4 regions of the Bradyrhizobium sp. LA6.1 genome follow, and region 3 is predicted to be linked to each of the others. Evidence: predicted binding sites of a transcription regulator. Region 3 holds the regulator's gene; each other region holds the start of a gene.

Region 1 (4,133 bases), on a different contig from region 3:
GCCGAGGATTCCGATGGTGTCGCCGGGCTTCAGCTTCACCTGCTTTGCGTCAGTCACGCCTTGTCCTCCGGGCGCTCCGCAACCGCCTCGGTCTGTGCCTTACGCCAGGCGGCGAGACGGTCGGCCAGGGCCGGGTCGGACAATGCGAGCACTGAAGCCGCAAGCAGCGCCGCGTTGATCGCGCCGGCCTTGCCGATGGCGAGGGTGCCGACCGGGATGCCCGCGGGCATCTGCACGATCGAATAGAGCGAATCGATGCCCTTGAGCGTCCTGGATTCGACGGGAACGCCGAACACGGGCAGTTCCGTCAGCGCCGCCGCCATGCCGGGCAGATGCGCAGCGCCGCCCGCGCCGGCGATGATGACCTTGTAGCCCGCCGCCTTGGCGCCCTTGGCGAATGCAAACAGCCGGTCGGGGGTGCGGTGTGCCGAAACGATGCGGGTATCGGCGGCAACGCCGAGCGCTGCGAGCGTGTCGGCGGCATGCCGCATCGTCTCCCAGTCCGACTGGCTTCCCATGATGATGGCGATCGGCGCGGTCATGACGTCAATTGTGCTCGGAAAACAGAAAGATAGGCCAGATTAACGGTTCCGGCCGGTGGCTCGCAAGGCGGTGGCAAGGAGAAGGGAATGCACTATCCTGTCTTGGTGAATCCCCGCAAGCCTTCATTGAGCAGGATGCCCATGAAGAAACCAAAAAGGGCGAGCGCTGCGAAGGCCAAAAAGGGCCGAAAGACCAGCGCCAGCCGCTCCAAAGCCGCCCCCAGGCGGCTGGCGAAGCGCTCGGCCAAGCCGGCGCGGCGCGGAGCGTCGGCCGCCGACGACACCAGGGCGACCATCCGCGGCTTGCGGAGCAAGCTCAAGGAGGCGGAGCGGCGGGTTGCGGAACTGGAAGCTGCGGCCGACACCGATTTCCTGCTCGAGATTCCGAACCGGCGCGGCTTCGAGCGCGAGCTCGCGCGCGCCATCGCCTACATGAAGCGCTACCGCGCCAGCGGCGCGCTGATCGTGCTCGACGTCGATCGCCTGAAGCCGATCAATGATTCCTTCGGCCATGCCGCCGGAGACGAGGTGCTCAAGGCGATTGCGGCCACCCTGACGCGGCAGGTCCGCGCCTCGGATGTGGTCGGCCGGCTTGGCGGCGACGAGTTCGCGCTGCTGCTCTGGAATCTCAGCGAGACCGACGCCAAGGCGAAGGCTGCGACCTTCGAGCAGGCGATCGACGAATTGTCGTTTACCTTTCGCGGTCAGCGCGTGACCGCGGGCGCCTCCGCAGGTGTCGCGCTGCTGGGGGCGCAGTCCGATGCAGGTCGCGCGCTGGAGGAGGCTGATGCCGCCATGTATGTGCGCAAGGCGCACCGGCGGCACGAGCCGCTGATCAGGCTGGTCAGCAACTAGGGCATGATCTTCGCGACAAATGCGGACCGCGTCGCGCGGAGATCATGCTCAAGCAACAACCCTTACAGCGTGGCCAGATCTTCCGGCACGTTGCCGAATTTGCGCAGCAGCGTGGCGTCGCCGAATTCGCCGGTCATGGGATCGCCGCTGCGGCTGAACGCAACCGCGCCGATATGGCCGGCACCGTGCGCCAGGATCTCGGCGCGCCGCAACGCGGCCGCCGAGCTCTGGCATTCCTCCGCGGCGCCGGCGACAGGCGATCCGTCGGCATCGATCAGGAAGGGCATTGCAACGTAGTAGGTCACATCCGACATGGCGTTGCTCCGATGTTGAACTCAGGCGGCGCTGCTGTTGCTCCGCACCTTGCTGCGTGCGGTCTCGGGAATGCAGCCGGCTGAAATCGCCGCCTGCAACTCTTCCAGCTCTGCTTCCAGATATTCGTTGGCCATGATCAGCGCCTTGATGGTGCTGCGCAGATTGCCGTCGCACATCGCGATCGCCTGGTCGCAGGCCTGTTCATAATGGCTGTTGTCGAGAAGGGCGGTTGCCGACATCTGCGTTGTCCTCGGGGGTTTCCTGGGCGTTTCCTGGGGCGGTGGGATGCCCAAATGTTCCTATTTTGTTCTTTTCGAGTCAAGCGGATTCGGATGCGGCGAGCTGCCACGAAAAGGGCCTCGCGGATCAGGCGATAATGTCCGGCGTGATCTGGTCTTCGATGAACGCGATACGGTCGCGCAACAACAGCTTGCGCTTCTTCAACCGTTGTAACCGCAACAGGTCGGGGGCAGGCGATTGATGCATCGCATCGATCGCGGCGTCGAGATCTCGGTGTTCTTGCTGCAACCGGGTGAGCTCGGCTTCGAGCTCACGCTCGTCTTCATTGGTCATGTTCGCGGTGGCCGAAAACCCGATGGGCGTGAGATTCAAGGCTGTGGATGCCCTGTGGAAATTATCGTCCTTGCGCGCCGTGATCGCAAGCGATCTCGGGCCGCCGCTCACCGAACTCTCGCAAGATATTTCGACGATTCGTTGCGGCGTTGCGCAAGCACATTGATATCATGGATTTTTCCAGCGTGGTTCCTTACTCACGATTCGTTACATATGAATTTTCAAAAATGACGCTGCGACGACGGATACATATCGACAGAACGAATCGGTGATGTACACTTGTTTGTCCGGATCGAATCCAAGGTTTCCCCCTACCGAGGAGGTTTCGAATGACAATTCAGGCACATCTGGTTGAATTGGAACGGAAGCACAAAACGCTCGAAAACGAATTGCACGAAGCTCTCGTGCACCTTTCAACAGACGACCTGCAAATTGTTGAGTTGAAGCGACGGAAGTTGATGGTCAAGGACCAGATCGAGCGTTTGAAGCACACCGGCGACACGCTCCACTAGTAACCCCTGTAACAGTGTAGAGTTGAACTTACCCTTTCATGCAGGGGTGAGAGCTATTGCGCTCATCCCTGCATGAAGGTGCGCAGCGTGCAAAGTTATTTGCGCGGCGCTTGGAGCCTTTCCGCTCCGATGGAAAATCCCCTAGATGCCTGCGAGCTCGGCGACGTGATCCGCGATCGCGAGCGATGACGTCAGTCCCGGCGATTCGATGCCGAACAGGTTGATCAGGCCTTCGACGCCGTGATCGCGCGGGCCCTGCATCAGAAAATCCTGCGTGGCCACCGCCGGCGGCACGATCTTCGGGCGAATGCCTGAATAGCTCGGCATCAGCGCGCCGTCGGGCAGCGTCGGCCAGTATCTCCGGATCGCCGGATAGAAGCGCTCGGCGCGTGATGGATCGACCTCGTAATTGATCGTCTCGATCCACTCGACGTCGGGGCCGAAGCGTGCCTGCCCGGCCATGTCCAGTGTCAGATGCACGCCGAGCCCGCCTGGCTCGGGCACCGGATAGATCAGGTGCGAGAACGGTGCCCTGGCGTTGCAGCTGAAATAGTTTCCCTTGGCGAGATAGGCCGGTGGAATCCGGTCGATCGGCATGCCGTCGATGTGGCGTGCGACCGTCGTCGCCGAGAGCCCGGCGGCGTTGACGAGCAGGCCGCATTGCAGCGTCATCGGCGCTTCGCCGCCGGCCTCGATCTCGATCACATCGCCGGCTGCCTTGGCGCGGACCAGCGGGGTGTGAAACGCAAAGGCCGCGCCGGCCGCCTCGGCCTCGCCGCGCAGCGAGAGCATGTAGGCGTGGCTGTCGATGATGCCGGTCGATGGCGAGAGCAGCGCGGCATCGCAGGCGAGCGCCGGCTCCAGCCCGCGTGCGGCCTCGCCCGTGAGCAGCTGCATGTCGAGCACGCCATTGGCCTCGGCATGCGCCTTGATCGATTGCAGCTTCTCGGTCTCCTTGGCGCTGGTCGCGACGATCAGCTTGCCGCAGTTCTTGTGCGGGATGCCGCGCTCGCCGCAGTAGCGGTACAGCTCATGCTTGCCGCTGACGCACATGCGCGCCATCCAGCTGCCGGCGCGGTAATAGATCCCGGCATGGATCACCTCGCTGTTGCGCGAGGAGGTGATGGTGCCGATGGCCTCGGCTTCCTCGAGCACGATCACCTCGCGCCCGGCCTGGGCAAGCTTTCGAGCCACCGCGAGCCCGACCACGCCGGCTCCGATGACGACGCAGTCGACCCTATCCATGGTTGTGCAGTGTATCCATTGAAAGCATCGGTGGCATCAGGCCTGAGAACCACGGCACCGGGCCGTTTTCCATTAAGGAAGCATTTATCAT
Region 2 (4,133 bases), on a different contig from region 3:
ACGGCCTCTTCGCCGAGCTCGCGGGCACGCAGCGCCCGGTCGACCAGCGCCATCGACATGGTCTTGCGCTCGCTCTGGCCGAAAGCAAGACCATAGCCGCGGGTGAAACACGGCGCTTCCGTCGCCGAGCCCTTGAACTGGTTGACCATCTGGCACTCGGTAAGCTCGATGGAGCCGAGCGGCACCGCGAAGCCGACGTCCTCCGCGAAAAACTCGACCTCGACCTCGCCGAAGCGGATCTCGCCGACGAAGGGATGGTTGCGGCCGTAACCGCGCTGGGTGGAATAACCCATGGCCAGCAGAAAGCCTTCGTCACCGCGCGCGAGGTTTTGCAGGCGCAGGTCGCGATCGGCCGGGAAGTTCAGCGGTTCGCGCGTGAGATCGCCGACGCTGGCGCCGTCTTCGGCCCGCGGCGAGGATTCGATCAGCCCGTCGCGGCCCAGAATATCGGTCACACGCGGCGTGGGCGCCGTCGACGCTTCGGCCGTCGCCGGCACTTCAGGCACAAAGCCCTGGCCAAGCGAGGGATCGAGCAGACGATGCGTGTAGTCGAAGGTCGGCCCGAGGATCTGGCCGCCGGGAATATCCTTGAAGGTCGCCGACACTCGCCGCTGTACCCGCATCGCGCCGGTCTCGACCGGCTCGCTGGCGCCGAAGCGCGGCAGGGTGGCGCGGAAGGCGCGGACCAGGAAGATCGCCTCGATCAGATCCCCGCGCGCCTGCTTGATGGCGAGCGCCGCGAGCTCGCGGTCATAGAGCGACCCTTCGCTCATGACGCGGTCCACGGCGAGGCCAAGCTGCTCCGAGATCTGATCCAGCGTGACCGCGGAAACGCTCTGGTCGCCACGCCGCGCATTGGCGAGCAGGCGATGGGCGTTCTCGATGGCGCGCTCGCCGCCTTTGACTGCGACATACATGCGACTAGCTTCCCTTGTTCACGACACGCGTGGTGCGCGGGATCGCAACCACGGCATCATCGGCGACCAGCACCAAATCGATGCCGCGCGGAAACAGCGCCTCGTTGAACTGCAGCCGTTCGAATAGGTCGAAAGGCCTGATCGAGGCCTGAAGCGTCGCGACACCGTCGATGCCGGGGCCACGCAGTTCGAAACTGCGCCCCGAATTCAGGCTCTCGACCTGAAGGATCACCGTGGTCGAACGATCCGGATACTCATTCGTGCCCAGCGCGAAGCGTTCGAGCGACGGCAGCGCCGCGCCGTCGCTGATCAGCGCGAAACTCGCGATCGAAGAGTCCTGCACCACCGGCGCGCCGGTGTGGAACTTGAGCCATTTCACCACGTCCGACCTCTCCGCCATCCGGGCATCGAGCCAGAGCGGCGTGTCGTGATCGAACAGCGTCAGCGCGATCGCAGCAGTGCCGCGCATCGTTGGCTCGGGCGCTCCCGCCATCGGCACGATGCGCTGGACCGAGCCCGGCCGTGCCATCGCGTCCATGACGGAACGAAAGGTCGATTGCGCCGACAAGACCTTGTCGACGAAACCCGACGGCAGTTCCGCAATCGTGGTCATGGCCTCACCCCTCACCGCGCACCATGGTGTAGAAATCAACCTTCGTCGCGGCGGTCTCGGCCGCCGCCTGCTTGCGCTGGATCATAAGCTGCTCGCGCAACGGCGCGATAACGTCACGCTCCACCGCCTCGCCGAAATCACTGGACTGCGCCAGCGCGTCGCACAGCGCGATTAGCCGCGCCTTCTCGCCGTCGCGCCCCAGCGTGTAGCCGAAGCCGACCTCGCCGCTTGCGAGCCGGACCGCCGCGCGCGACACCGTGGCTTCACCGAGATTGAACGGCGCGCCGTCACCGCCGACCCGGCCGCGCAGCATGACGAGACCGTTTTCCGGCGCGCGCAGCTCCTGATGAGCCGGCAGGGCGAGAGCGCGGAGGCGAGCGGCGATCTCGCCCGCCTCCGCGTGCGCCAGCACGGCCATCGCGGCCTTGCGCTGGACTTGCTGGTTATTGTGCTGGGTCACCAAATCCACCGAGATTTTGACAGAACTTGCCGAATCCAAGTTGTCTATGATAATAGACAACTTGATACGGAAGCGCCATGACTGTTTCGTGACAAACGTGTGATTTCTGAAGTAGGCTTCTCGGCTACATGAGCATGCAGGACACAGCCTCTTCGGGCGTCGCGCTGTGGCGCCTCGTTGCCGACGGCATCGAGCGCGGCATCGCCGACGGCCGCTTTGCGGCCGGCGACAAGCTACCGGGCGAGATGGAGATCGCCGAAACCTATCGGGTGAACCGCCACACCGTGCGGCGCGCGCTGGCCGCGCTTGCCGAGCGCGGCATCGTGCGCGCCGAACGCGGCAGCGGAACCTATGTCGAGGCGCAGCGCCTCGCTTATCCCTTGCGCTCGCGCACCCGCTTCTCCGAGATCGTCGGCGCCGATGGCCGCGAACCGCATGGCCGGCTGATCGAGGCGTCCGGCGATGTCGCGACCCGCGAACTGGCGCGCGAACTGGGATTGAAGGCCGGCGCGCCGCTGGTGCGGATCGAGGCGATCCGCCTCGCCGACCGCACGCCGATCTGCGTCTCCACCACCTGGCTGTCAGCGGAATTGTTCCCGGGCGCGGGTGAGGTGTTCGCCGCGACGCGCTCGATGACGAAACTGCTCGAGCATTACGGCGTCCGCGACTACAGCCGCGGCGCGACCCGGATCACCGCCGGCATCGTGGACGCGACCGATGCCGCGCGGCTCGATCTGCCGCTGGGACGGCCGATCCTGGTGGTCGACGCCACCGACCACGATCTCGCCGGCAAGCCGCTGGTGACCAAGCACTCGCGCTTTGCAGCGGAGCGGGTGGAGTTTCTGGTGGAGAACGGGTGAGCGGCGCCCTCTTCCCCTCTCCCCTTGTGGGAGAGGGTGGCTCGTCGCGAAGCGACGAGACGGGTGAGGGGTATGTCTCTGCAAACACCGATCTGAGTTTGAGGAGGCAGACCCCTCATCCGGCGCTTCGCGCCACCTTCTCCCACAAGGGGAGAAGGAAGAAAGCTAGGCCACCGCCCTGCGCCCAATAATCGCAAAGCGCAGCTTGCTCGAGATGAAATCGATCGCGGCGACGGCGACCAGAATCATCAGGATCAGGAACGACACCCGCTGCCATTCCAGCACGCGGATCTGCTCGGCGAGCTGGAGCCCGATGCCGCCGGCACCGACGATGCCGATGATGGTGGCCGAGCGCGTGTTGGATTCGATGAAATAGAGCACCTGGCCGGCGATCACGGGCAGCACCTGCGGCAGCAGGCCGAAGCGGATCTCGTGCAAAGCACTGCCGCCGGAGGCGCGGACGCCTTCGACCTGCTTCTGGTCGGCGCCTTCGATCGCCTCCGAGAACAGTTTTCCGAACGCGCCGAAATCCGACACCGCGATCGCAAGCACGCCGGCGAACGGGCCGAGCCCGACGACGTTAATCCACACCAGCGCCCAGATCAGCGTATCGACGCCGCGGATCGAATCCAGGAAGCGGCGAACCGGAAAACGCAGGATCTGCGAGGGTATGACGTTGCGCGCGGCCAGCAGGCTGACCGGAAGCGCGAACACCGCCGCCAGCGTCGTGCCGAGCAGCGCGATCGACAGCGTCTCGCCCAGCGCCTTCAGATAGACCGGCAGCGAGGAACCAGGATCGGGCGGGATCATCATCAGGCTGATCCAGCCGAGCTGGCTCAGCCCTGCGAAGAATCGCGACGGCGAGAAGTCGAGATCGACGAGGCCGTAAACCAGGATCGCAAACGCCGCGACGATCATCGCCGGCATCGCAAGCCGCGCCGAGGCGGGGCGGTCGAACACATCGGGGTAGCGTGCGCGAAGCTCTCGCGTGTCGACCTCCTGCGGTCTCGTCACGTCCGTGCCTCCTTGCCGAACAGACGGCCGCGCAGCCAGCCCGTAGCGATGTCGATGATGAAGACCGTGATGATGATGGTGAGCAGGATGGCACTGACGTCGGAGTAATAGAACTTGCGGATGGCGACGACGAGCTCCTGGCCGATGCCGCCGGCGCCGACGAAGCCCATGACGGAGGCTTCACGGACGTTGATCTCGAAGCGCAGCAGCGCATAGCTGGCATAGCCCGCCGTCACCTGCGGCACGATCGCAAAGCGCATGCAGGAGAG
Region 3 (4,133 bases):
CTTCGGCGCCGGAATTGCAGAAGAACACGAAGTCCGCGAAGCTTTCGTTGCACAGACGCGCGGCGAGCTTCTCGCCGTCCGGGCTCTGGAACAGGTTCGACATGTGCCAGAGTTTGGTGGCCTGCTCCTGCAACGCCTTGACCAACGCAGGATGAGCATGGCCGAGCGCATTCACCGCCACGCCCGAGGTGAAATCGAGATAGCGATCGCCATTGGTCGCAATCAGCCAGCAGCCTTCACCGCGCTCGAAACCGAGGTCGGACCTGGCAAAAACGGGGAGCAAATGCGGCGCTGCGCTGTTAGTCATGACGATCACTTGAATGTTGCGGACGGTGTGAGCGTGCATTGCGCAACGCACCATTGACCGGCCCGGAAAACGAAACGTGCCGCCTTTTAAGGGCGGCACGTGTGACTATCTTATGCCTGGTGAAACCGGTGTCAATGCCGCCCGGAAAGCCTCGCGAAACGCAGAATCCGTAGTCTTGCGGTGGCGATTTTGCGTATTTCCGCCACGGAACATGTGGAAGCGAGTCGGCGGACTCTTGCGCGTGAGTCACGCCATATTGTAGCGTTTGGCTTGTCAGATACGACATCTCGTGCAGCAGTTCTGATCCTCTAAGTCCTCATGTACCGGCGTAAGCGTTCGGGCGCATCTGGTGCGCCCGGCGAGCCTTAAGGGATTCTGGCGGCACGGGTTTTTCGAAGCTTAGGCATTCGCCGTGCGGCCGCCAGGATGGCAGGCGCCGGCGAAGGAAAGGGTGCAATGACCGTTTTGACCTGGTCGGATGATCGCGTCGAGCAGCTGAAAAAGCTCTGGGAGGCCGGGCTTTCGGCCAGCCAGATCGCCGCTGAACTCGGCAATGTGACCCGCAATGCCGTAATCGGCAAAGTGCACCGGCTCGGCCTGTCGGGCCGCGCCAAGAGCCCTTCATCGGCAGCGCCGCGGCCGCGCAAGGCGCGCCCCGCCCAGCACATGATGCGGGTGACACGCCCGATCGCGCGCGGCAACACCGCGCTGGCGCAGGCCTTCGAAGTCGAGGTCGAGGCCGAACCGGTCACCTACGACAACGTCGTGCCGATGAGCCAGCGGCTGTCGCTGCTGGAGCTGAACGAGGCGACCTGCCACTGGCCGGTCGGCGATCCCTCGAGCCCGGATTTCTTCTTCTGCGGCGGCAAGGCGCTCTCCGGCCTGCCCTACTGCGCCCAGCACTCGCGCGTGGCGTATCAGCCCGCGGCCGATCGCCGGCGCGCGCCGGTGAAGCCGGGTCCGCGCTGAGGTATCGGATTAGCTGACTACGAAGACGGCGCCGTCACGCGATGACGGCTCAACTCACTCGGTGTCGTCCCTGCGAACGCAGGGACCCATAATCCCGGCGCGTAGTTATTGCGCGGGATGATCACTCCGAGTCGTCGCCAAACCACTCCCTGTGGTTATGGGTCCCCTGAGTTCACAGGGACGACATCGAGGATGCGGTGGCAGCCCGCTAAATCACGTCTGCCACAGCAACCCCTTACGCCTGCTCCGCCTTCGCAAAACGATCGTCCAGTGCGTAGCCCGCGCCGCGGACGGTGCGGATCGGGTCCTGCTCGCGGCCGAGATTGAGCAGCTTGCGCAGGCGGCCGATATGGACGTCGACGGTGCGCTCGTCGATGTAGATGTCGCGGCCCCAGACGCTGTCGAGCAGCTGCTCGCGCGAGAACACGCGGCCGGGATGCTCCAGGAAGAACTCCAGCAGACGATATTCGGTCGGACCGAGATCGATCGGCCGGCCCGAACGCGCCACGCGACGCTTGTCGCGGTCAAGCTCGATGTCGCCATAGGCGAGCACCGTGGCAAGCCGCTCCGGGCTGGCGCGCCTGAGCAGGCCCTTCACGCGTGCCAGCAGCTCCGGGACCGAGAACGGCTTGACGATGTAGTCGTCGGCGCCGGTCGCAAGGCCCCGCACCCGCTCGCTCTCCTCGCCGCGCGCGGTGAGCATGATGATCGGGAGCTGCTTGGTCTCGGGCCGGGTGCGCAGCCGCCGGCACAGCTCGATGCCGGAGAGGCCCGGCAGCATCCAGTCGAGCACGATCAAATCGGGGATGTGCTCCTTGAGGCGGGTGTCGGCGTCGTCGCCGCGCATCACCGTCTCGACGTCATAGCCGTCGCCTTCGAGGTTGTAGCGGAGAAGCTCGGTGAGAGCTTCCTCGTCCTCAACCACCATAATGCGTGCGCCCATGGTGTTCGTCGCTCCTTAAGTGTTCGGGACCGTCGTGGCGAAGGTCGTCATGTCGCCCTTCGGCCGCTTGTCGGTGATCGCCTGGCCCTCGATCATGTAGAACACGGTCTCGGCGATGTTGGTGGCGTGGTCACCGATGCGCTCGATGTTCTTGGCGCAGAACATCAGATGGATGCAGAACGAGATGTTGCGCGGATCCTCCATCATGTAGGTGAGGAGCTCGCGGAACAGCGAGGTGCAGATGGCGTCGACTTCCTCGTCGCCCTTCCACACCGCCATCGCCGCCGGCAGATCGTGCGCGGCATAGGCATCCAGCACCGACTTGACTTGTTGCTGCACGAGGTCGGTCATGTGCTCCAGACCGCGGAACAGCTTGAGCGGATGGAAATCCGTCTCCAGCGCCGCGACGCGCTTGCCCATGTTCTTGGCGAGGTCGCCGATCCGCTCGAGATCGGTCGCGACGCGCATGGCGCCGACGATCTCGCGCAGATCCACCGCCATCGGCTGGCGGCGCGCGATGGTGAGAACGGCGCGCTCCTCGATCTTCTTCTGGAGCGCGTCGAGCTCGGCGTCGATGGTCACGACGCGCTGGCCGAGCGCGACGTCGCGGCGGATAAGCGCGTCGACGGAATCGACGATCATGCGCTCGGCGATGCCGCCCATCTCGGCGACCAGGCGCGTGAGCTCCTGGAGGTCGGTGTCGAAGGCCTTTGCGGTATGTTCAGAACCCATGTTCCGTCTCCTCAGCCGAACCGGCCGGTGATGTAATCCTGCGTGCGCCGGTCGGTCGGCGACGTGAAGATCTTGCTGGTGTCGTCGAACTCGATCAGCTCGCCGAGATACATGAAGGCGGTCTTGTCGGAGACGCGCGCCGCCTGCTGCATGTTGTGGGTGACGATCGCGATCGTGTAGTTCTCGGACAGCTCCTGGATCAGCTCCTCGACCTTGGCGGTCGAGATCGGGTCGAGCGCCGAGCAGGGCTCGTCGAACAAGATCACCTCGGGCCGCACCGCGACCGTGCGGGCGATGCAGAGGCGCTGCTGCTGGCCGCCGGAGAGCGACAGGCCGGAGGCGTTGAGCTTGTCCTTGACCTCGTTCCACAGCGCGCCACCGCGCAGCGCCTTCTCGACGCGGTCGTCCATCTCGGACTTCGAGATCTTCTCGTAAAGGCGGATGCCGAAGGCGATGTTCTCGTAGATCGTCATCGGGAACGGCGTCGGCTTCTGGAACACCATGCCGACGCGGGCGCGCAGCAAATTGAGGTCCAGCTTGGGGTCGAGGACGTTGGTCTGGTCGAGCATGAGCTGACCGGTGACGCGCTGGCCCGGATAGAGGTCGTACATCCGATTGAAGATGCGCAGCAGGGTCGACTTGCCGCAGCCCGACGGGCCGATGAACGCCGTGACGCGGTTGGTGCCGAGCGCCAGATTGATGTTCTTCAGCGCGTGGTGCTCGCCGTAATAGAAATTGAGGTTGCGCACCGTCACCTTGGCCGGAGCTTCGGGCAGCACCGGCGCCTGGGGCAAACCACCGGCCGCGCTCATCGATACGGAAAGATCACTCATTTTGCGGTCCTCTCGGCGCTCAGAATGCGCGCGCCAATATTCAGGGCAAGAACGGTCAGGGTGATGAGCAGCGCGCCGCTCCAGGCGAGCTGCTTCCAGTAGGCGTAGGGGCTCTGCACGAAATTATTGATGGTGACCGGCAGGTTCGCCATCGTCTTGTTCAGACCCAGGCTGAAGAACTGGTTCGACAGCGCGGTGAAGAGCAGCGGCGCGGTCTCGCCGGCGACGCGGGCGGTGGCCAGCATCACGCCGGTGATGAGGCCCGAGCGCGCCGCGCGATAGGCGATGCGCTTGATCACCAGCGAGCGCGGCAGGCCGAGCGCCGAGGCCGCCTCACGCAGTGCGTTCG
Region 4 (4,133 bases), on a different contig from region 3:
GGCCGGTTCGATCAAGCTCACCTCGCCCGCCGGCAAATATCTCAGCGAACACCAGGTGCGTCCGGCCGACTTCAACCAGTACGGCACGCGTCGCGGGAACCATGAAGTGATGATGCGCGGCACCTTCGCCAACATCCGCATCAAGAACTTCATGCTGAAGGGCGCTGACGGAAATATCCCGGAAGGCGGTCTCACCAAGCACTGGCCCGACGGCGAGCAGATGTCGATCTACGACGCCGCGATGAAGTACCAGCAGGAGCAGGTGCCGCTGGTGGTGTTCGCCGGTGCCGAATACGGCAACGGTTCCTCGCGCGACTGGGCTGCGAAGGGCACGCGCCTGCTCGGCGTCCGCGCCGTGATCTGCCAGAGCTTCGAGCGTATCCACCGCTCCAACCTGGTCGGCATGGGCGTGCTGCCGCTGACCTTCGAAGAGGGCACCTCCTGGTCGTCGCTCGGCCTGAAGGGCGACGAGAAGGTCACGCTGCGCGGCCTGGTCGGCGACCTGAAGCCGCGTCAGAAGCTGACCGCGGAGATCGTCTCCGGCGACGGTTCGTTGCAGCGGGTTTCGCTGCTTTGCCGCATCGATACGCTGGACGAGCTCGATTACTACCGGAACGGCGGCATTCTGCACTACGTGTTGCGCAAGCTCGCGGCCTAAGCGCGAATTTGTGAACGGTGGCTCACCGCGACGTGAGTAGAAGGTTAAACGAGGGCGGCCTATCACAAGGCCGCCTTCGTGCGTTAGAACACGCGTCCGATGGTCCCGCCCGGCGGAAAACCTCGCCCTGGACGGTTGAATGTACGATGCCCGTAAGACTACGGTGACCATCAGGCGATAGGATCTTCCCCCACGCGTGCGAGGTGTGACGTTCAAAATGACTGCAATGATGGCTTCTAATCTGGTTTCGCGCTGGTCCGGTGCACTCTGGTCGGGAGCACTTGGTATCTGCGCCATCGTCGCCGTCATCCGTCCCGCCGAGGCTGATCCTCGCGCCGTAGTCGAGCTCTTCACATCGCAGGGCTGCTCCTCCTGCCCGCCCGCCGACCAGGTCATCGGCGATCTCTCCAACGACCCGTCGATCATCGCGCTGAGCATGCCGATCGACTATTGGGATTATCTCGGCTGGAAGGACACGCTTGCGGATTCGCGCTTCTCGGCGCGGCAGCGCGCCTATTCGCGCATGCGCGGCGACCGCGAGGTCTATACGCCGCAAGTCGTGGTCAACGGTTCGACGCATGTCATCGGCAGCGATCGCGCCGGCATCGAGAGCGCGATCGGCAAGACCGACAACGGCGCAGGCGTAATGAGCGTGCCGGTGACGATGTCGCTTGCAGGCAAGCAGATCAACGTGTCGGTGGCGGCGAGCAAGGAGTCGGCGGTCTCGCACGGTGAGGTCTGGATCTGCTCGATCACGAAATCGGTGCCGATCGCAATCAGCCGCGGCGAAAATCGCGGACAGCAGATCACCTATCACAACGTCGTGCGCAACCTGCTCAAGGTCGGCGACTGGAACGGGCGTCCGGAAAGCTGGACGGTGCCGTTGGAAAATCTCACGCGCGACGGCGTCGACGGCGCTGTGGTCTATGTCCAGGACGGCAGCCGTGAGAAGCCGGGTGCGATGCTCGGCGCAGCCTACACGTCGCTGCACTAGATCAGATTTCTCTCGCCAGCGTCGTACTCGCTCTCACGCCTCATGGTGAGGAGCGCCCTTGCGCGCGAGGCGGACGATGCTACGCGTCGCCGCGAGAACCATGCAGTCACCGCTTCGCGGCTCCCCAGGATGAGGGGTGAGAGTTGTCTTCGCGTTAATCAGAGAGAAGTTGGTCGTGCCGGAAACATCTCGGCACAAACCAAAAAGGACCAACTTGCGTTGGCCCTCCTTGTCGCGCGTACAGACCCGATCCTGACGGCCCCGGGGGGCTGGGGGCTGAGGAATCCGGAACCGAAAGGACCGGGTCAACGCACACAGGTCTTTTCGCAATGCAGGGCGGCAGGCGCTTGGCGGAAAAGCGGCGATATCAAGATTCCTTCTAACGATCCCGTGACGGTTTGCCGCGACAGAATTCCACTCCTGCGTGTGCTCCGATTCGCACCCGATTCAATCAGTTGAGTGAAGAGCCCCTTGCGGCGGGGAACAGTTGGCGCGATCATGCAATTGTCATGATCCGCGGTTCCGGGGACGGTCCTTCGCGGATGCGATCATGCCGCGAGATGAGGAGGCGCTCGATGAGTCTGACGCCGGAGGATGCCGATCCGAGCGAGCAGCGCGCCGTGGCGCGCCCCACCGCTGCGAATGCCCAACCCAACCGGGTGACATTCAACCGGCTGGAACTGAACCGCATCCTCAACCTGTACGGCCGCATGGTCGCCGACGGCGAGTGGCGCGACTATGCCATCGACTTCCTGAAGGACCGCGCGGTGTTCTCGGTCTTCCGCCGCGCCTCGGAGGTGCCGATCTATCGGATCGAGAAGGACCCGCGGCTGGCGCGCAAGCAGGGCATGTACAGCGTGATCTCGGCGACCGGCCTGATCCTGCGCCGCGGCCACGAGCTCGAGCGCGTGCTGCTGGTGATCGATCGAAAATTGGCGGTGGTTTAGCCTTACGGACGGTGCCGTAGGGTGGGCAAAGGCGCACCGCGCCGTGCCCACCATCTTTCCTCAATCACCGGGCATGCTGGGCACGCTTCCGCCTTCGCTCTCCGAGCTACGGCGGACAAGTCGCTTTGCCCACCCTACGAGACCGAGGTTATTTCGGCACCGTACTCGCGCCCTCGCCCAGATCCCGCTGCATCATCACCGTGTCGAGCCAGCGGCCGAATTTCAGGCCAACATTGGGATGCGTGCCGATCATCTTGAAACCGCCGCGCGTGTGCACGCCGATCGAGCCGGCATTGGCGGAATCGCCGATCACCGCGATCATCTGGCGGAAGCCGCGCGCCTCGCATTCAGCGATCAGCCGGTCCAGCAGCAATGAGCCGATGCCGCGGCGGTGGAACGCGGGATCGAGATAGATCGAGTTCTCGACCGTGAAGCGGTAGGCCGGCCGCGGTCGGTAGGCGCCGGCATAGGCATAGCCGGCGACGCTACGATCGAGGATGGCGACGAAATAGGGATAGCCGCCGTCGATCAGCGCGCGGTAGCGGCGCGTCATCTCGGCCAGATCCGGCGGCGCCAGCTCGAATGTCGCGGTGCCCTCGCGGACGGCCTGCTTGTAGATGGCGGTGATGGCGGGAAGGTCGGCCTCAATGGCGGGCCTGATCTCAGGTGCGGACATGGCGGCGAGATTAGAGCCTTCCCGCGGTCACTGGAAGGGGCAACGCCGCTTCCCCATGCTCCGTCATTGCCAGCGCAGCAGCCCTCCAATCTTCTCCGCTGTCATGCCCCGCGCAGGGGGGCATCCAGTACTCCGAGACAGCGCGGCTAGAACCGAGCCGCTGCGGCGTACTGGATCGCCCGCCCCAGTGCGCAATTGCGCACAAGGCGGGCGATGACAAGCGGGGGGGGCGTCGCGCATCCCGGCCCAAACAAAAACCCCGGCCTCTCGGCCGGGGTTCGTATCCGTTCTCTCGTCGAAGCGCTTAGTCGCGCTGGCCAAGGAGCTGCAGGAGCAGCGTGAACAGGTTGATGAAGTTCAGGTACAGCGACAGTGCGCCGGTGATGGCCGCACGCTCTGCGATGTCACCGCCGGCCGAGGCGTAGCCGTAGATGTAGTCGTTCTTCAGCCGCTGGGTGTCCCAGGCGGTGAGGCCCGCGAACACCAGCACGCCCACCACCGAGACGATGAACTGCAGCATCGTGCTGGCCAGGAACAGGTTGACCAGGCTCGCGATGATGATGCCGATCAGGCCCATGAACAGGAACGAGCCCATCCCGGTCAGATCACGCTTGGTGGTGTAGCCGTAGAGGCTCAGCGCGCCAAACGTGGCCGCGGTGATGAAGAACACCCGCACGATCGAGGTGTGCGTGAACACCAGGAAGATCGAGGACAGCGAGATGCCCATCAGCGCCGCGAACACCCAGAACAGGATCTGCGCGGTCGAGGGGGCGAGACGGTTGATGCCCGCCGAGATCACGAACACCATCGCGAGCGGCGCGAGCATGAACAGCCACTTCAGGGGGCTGACGAACATCG

What was found. The regulator PhoB, encoded in region 3, activates phosphate uptake and scavenging genes when phosphate is short. The targets are predictions, from matches to a motif close to TGTCATNNANCTGTCAT.
Region 1: the regulator PhoB is predicted to act here: its motif matches at 2,513-2,529, upstream of ABIB99_RS11145 (YdcH family protein).
Region 2: the regulator PhoB is predicted to act here: its motif matches at 2,068-2,084, upstream of phnF (phosphonate metabolism transcriptional regulator PhnF).
Region 4: the regulator PhoB is predicted to act here: its motif matches at 2,147-2,163, upstream of ABIB99_RS29835 (DUF2794 domain-containing protein).

The regions. Positions count from the first base shown of each region.
Region 1 is NZ_JBEPQK010000004.1:121,819-125,951, reverse strand. Features, by position in the region: gene ABIB99_RS11175 (5-(carboxyamino)imidazole ribonucleotide synthase) at 1-57, opposite strand, end outside; gene purE (5-(carboxyamino)imidazole ribonucleotide mutase) at 54-542, opposite strand; gene ABIB99_RS11165 (GGDEF domain-containing protein) at 684-1,397, shown strand; gene ABIB99_RS11160 (hypothetical protein) at 1,460-1,711, opposite strand; gene ABIB99_RS11155 (hypothetical protein) at 1,733-1,951, opposite strand; gene ABIB99_RS11150 (YdcH family protein) at 2,079-2,285, opposite strand; gene ABIB99_RS11145 (YdcH family protein) at 2,615-2,797, shown strand; gene ABIB99_RS11140 (NAD(P)/FAD-dependent oxidoreductase) at 2,939-4,042, opposite strand.
Region 2 is NZ_JBEPQK010000010.1:171,167-175,299, forward strand. Features, by position in the region: gene ABIB99_RS24635 (carbon-phosphorus lyase complex subunit) at 1-917, opposite strand, end outside; gene phnH (phosphonate C-P lyase system protein PhnH) at 922-1,530, opposite strand; gene phnG (phosphonate C-P lyase system protein PhnG) at 1,535-1,999, opposite strand; gene phnF (phosphonate metabolism transcriptional regulator PhnF) at 2,119-2,850, shown strand; gene phnE (phosphonate ABC transporter, permease protein PhnE) at 3,016-3,864, opposite strand; gene phnE (phosphonate ABC transporter, permease protein PhnE) at 3,861-4,133, opposite strand, start outside.
Region 3 is NZ_JBEPQK010000021.1:39,143-43,275, forward strand. Features, by position in the region: gene ABIB99_RS36525 (aspartate aminotransferase family protein) at 1-307, opposite strand, end outside; gene ABIB99_RS36530 (GcrA family cell cycle regulator) at 764-1,276, shown strand; gene phoB (phosphate regulon transcriptional regulator PhoB) at 1,512-2,219, opposite strand; gene phoU (phosphate signaling complex protein PhoU) at 2,235-2,951, opposite strand; gene pstB (phosphate ABC transporter ATP-binding protein PstB) at 2,963-3,784, opposite strand; gene pstA (phosphate ABC transporter permease PstA) at 3,781-4,133, opposite strand, start outside.
Region 4 is NZ_JBEPQK010000014.1:164,116-168,248, forward strand. Features, by position in the region: gene acnA (aconitate hydratase AcnA) at 1-658, shown strand, start outside; gene ABIB99_RS29830 (DUF1223 domain-containing protein) at 876-1,652, shown strand; gene ABIB99_RS29835 (DUF2794 domain-containing protein) at 2,228-2,599, shown strand; gene ABIB99_RS29840 (GNAT family N-acetyltransferase) at 2,748-3,275, opposite strand; gene ABIB99_RS29845 (Bax inhibitor-1/YccA family protein) at 3,580-4,133, opposite strand, start outside.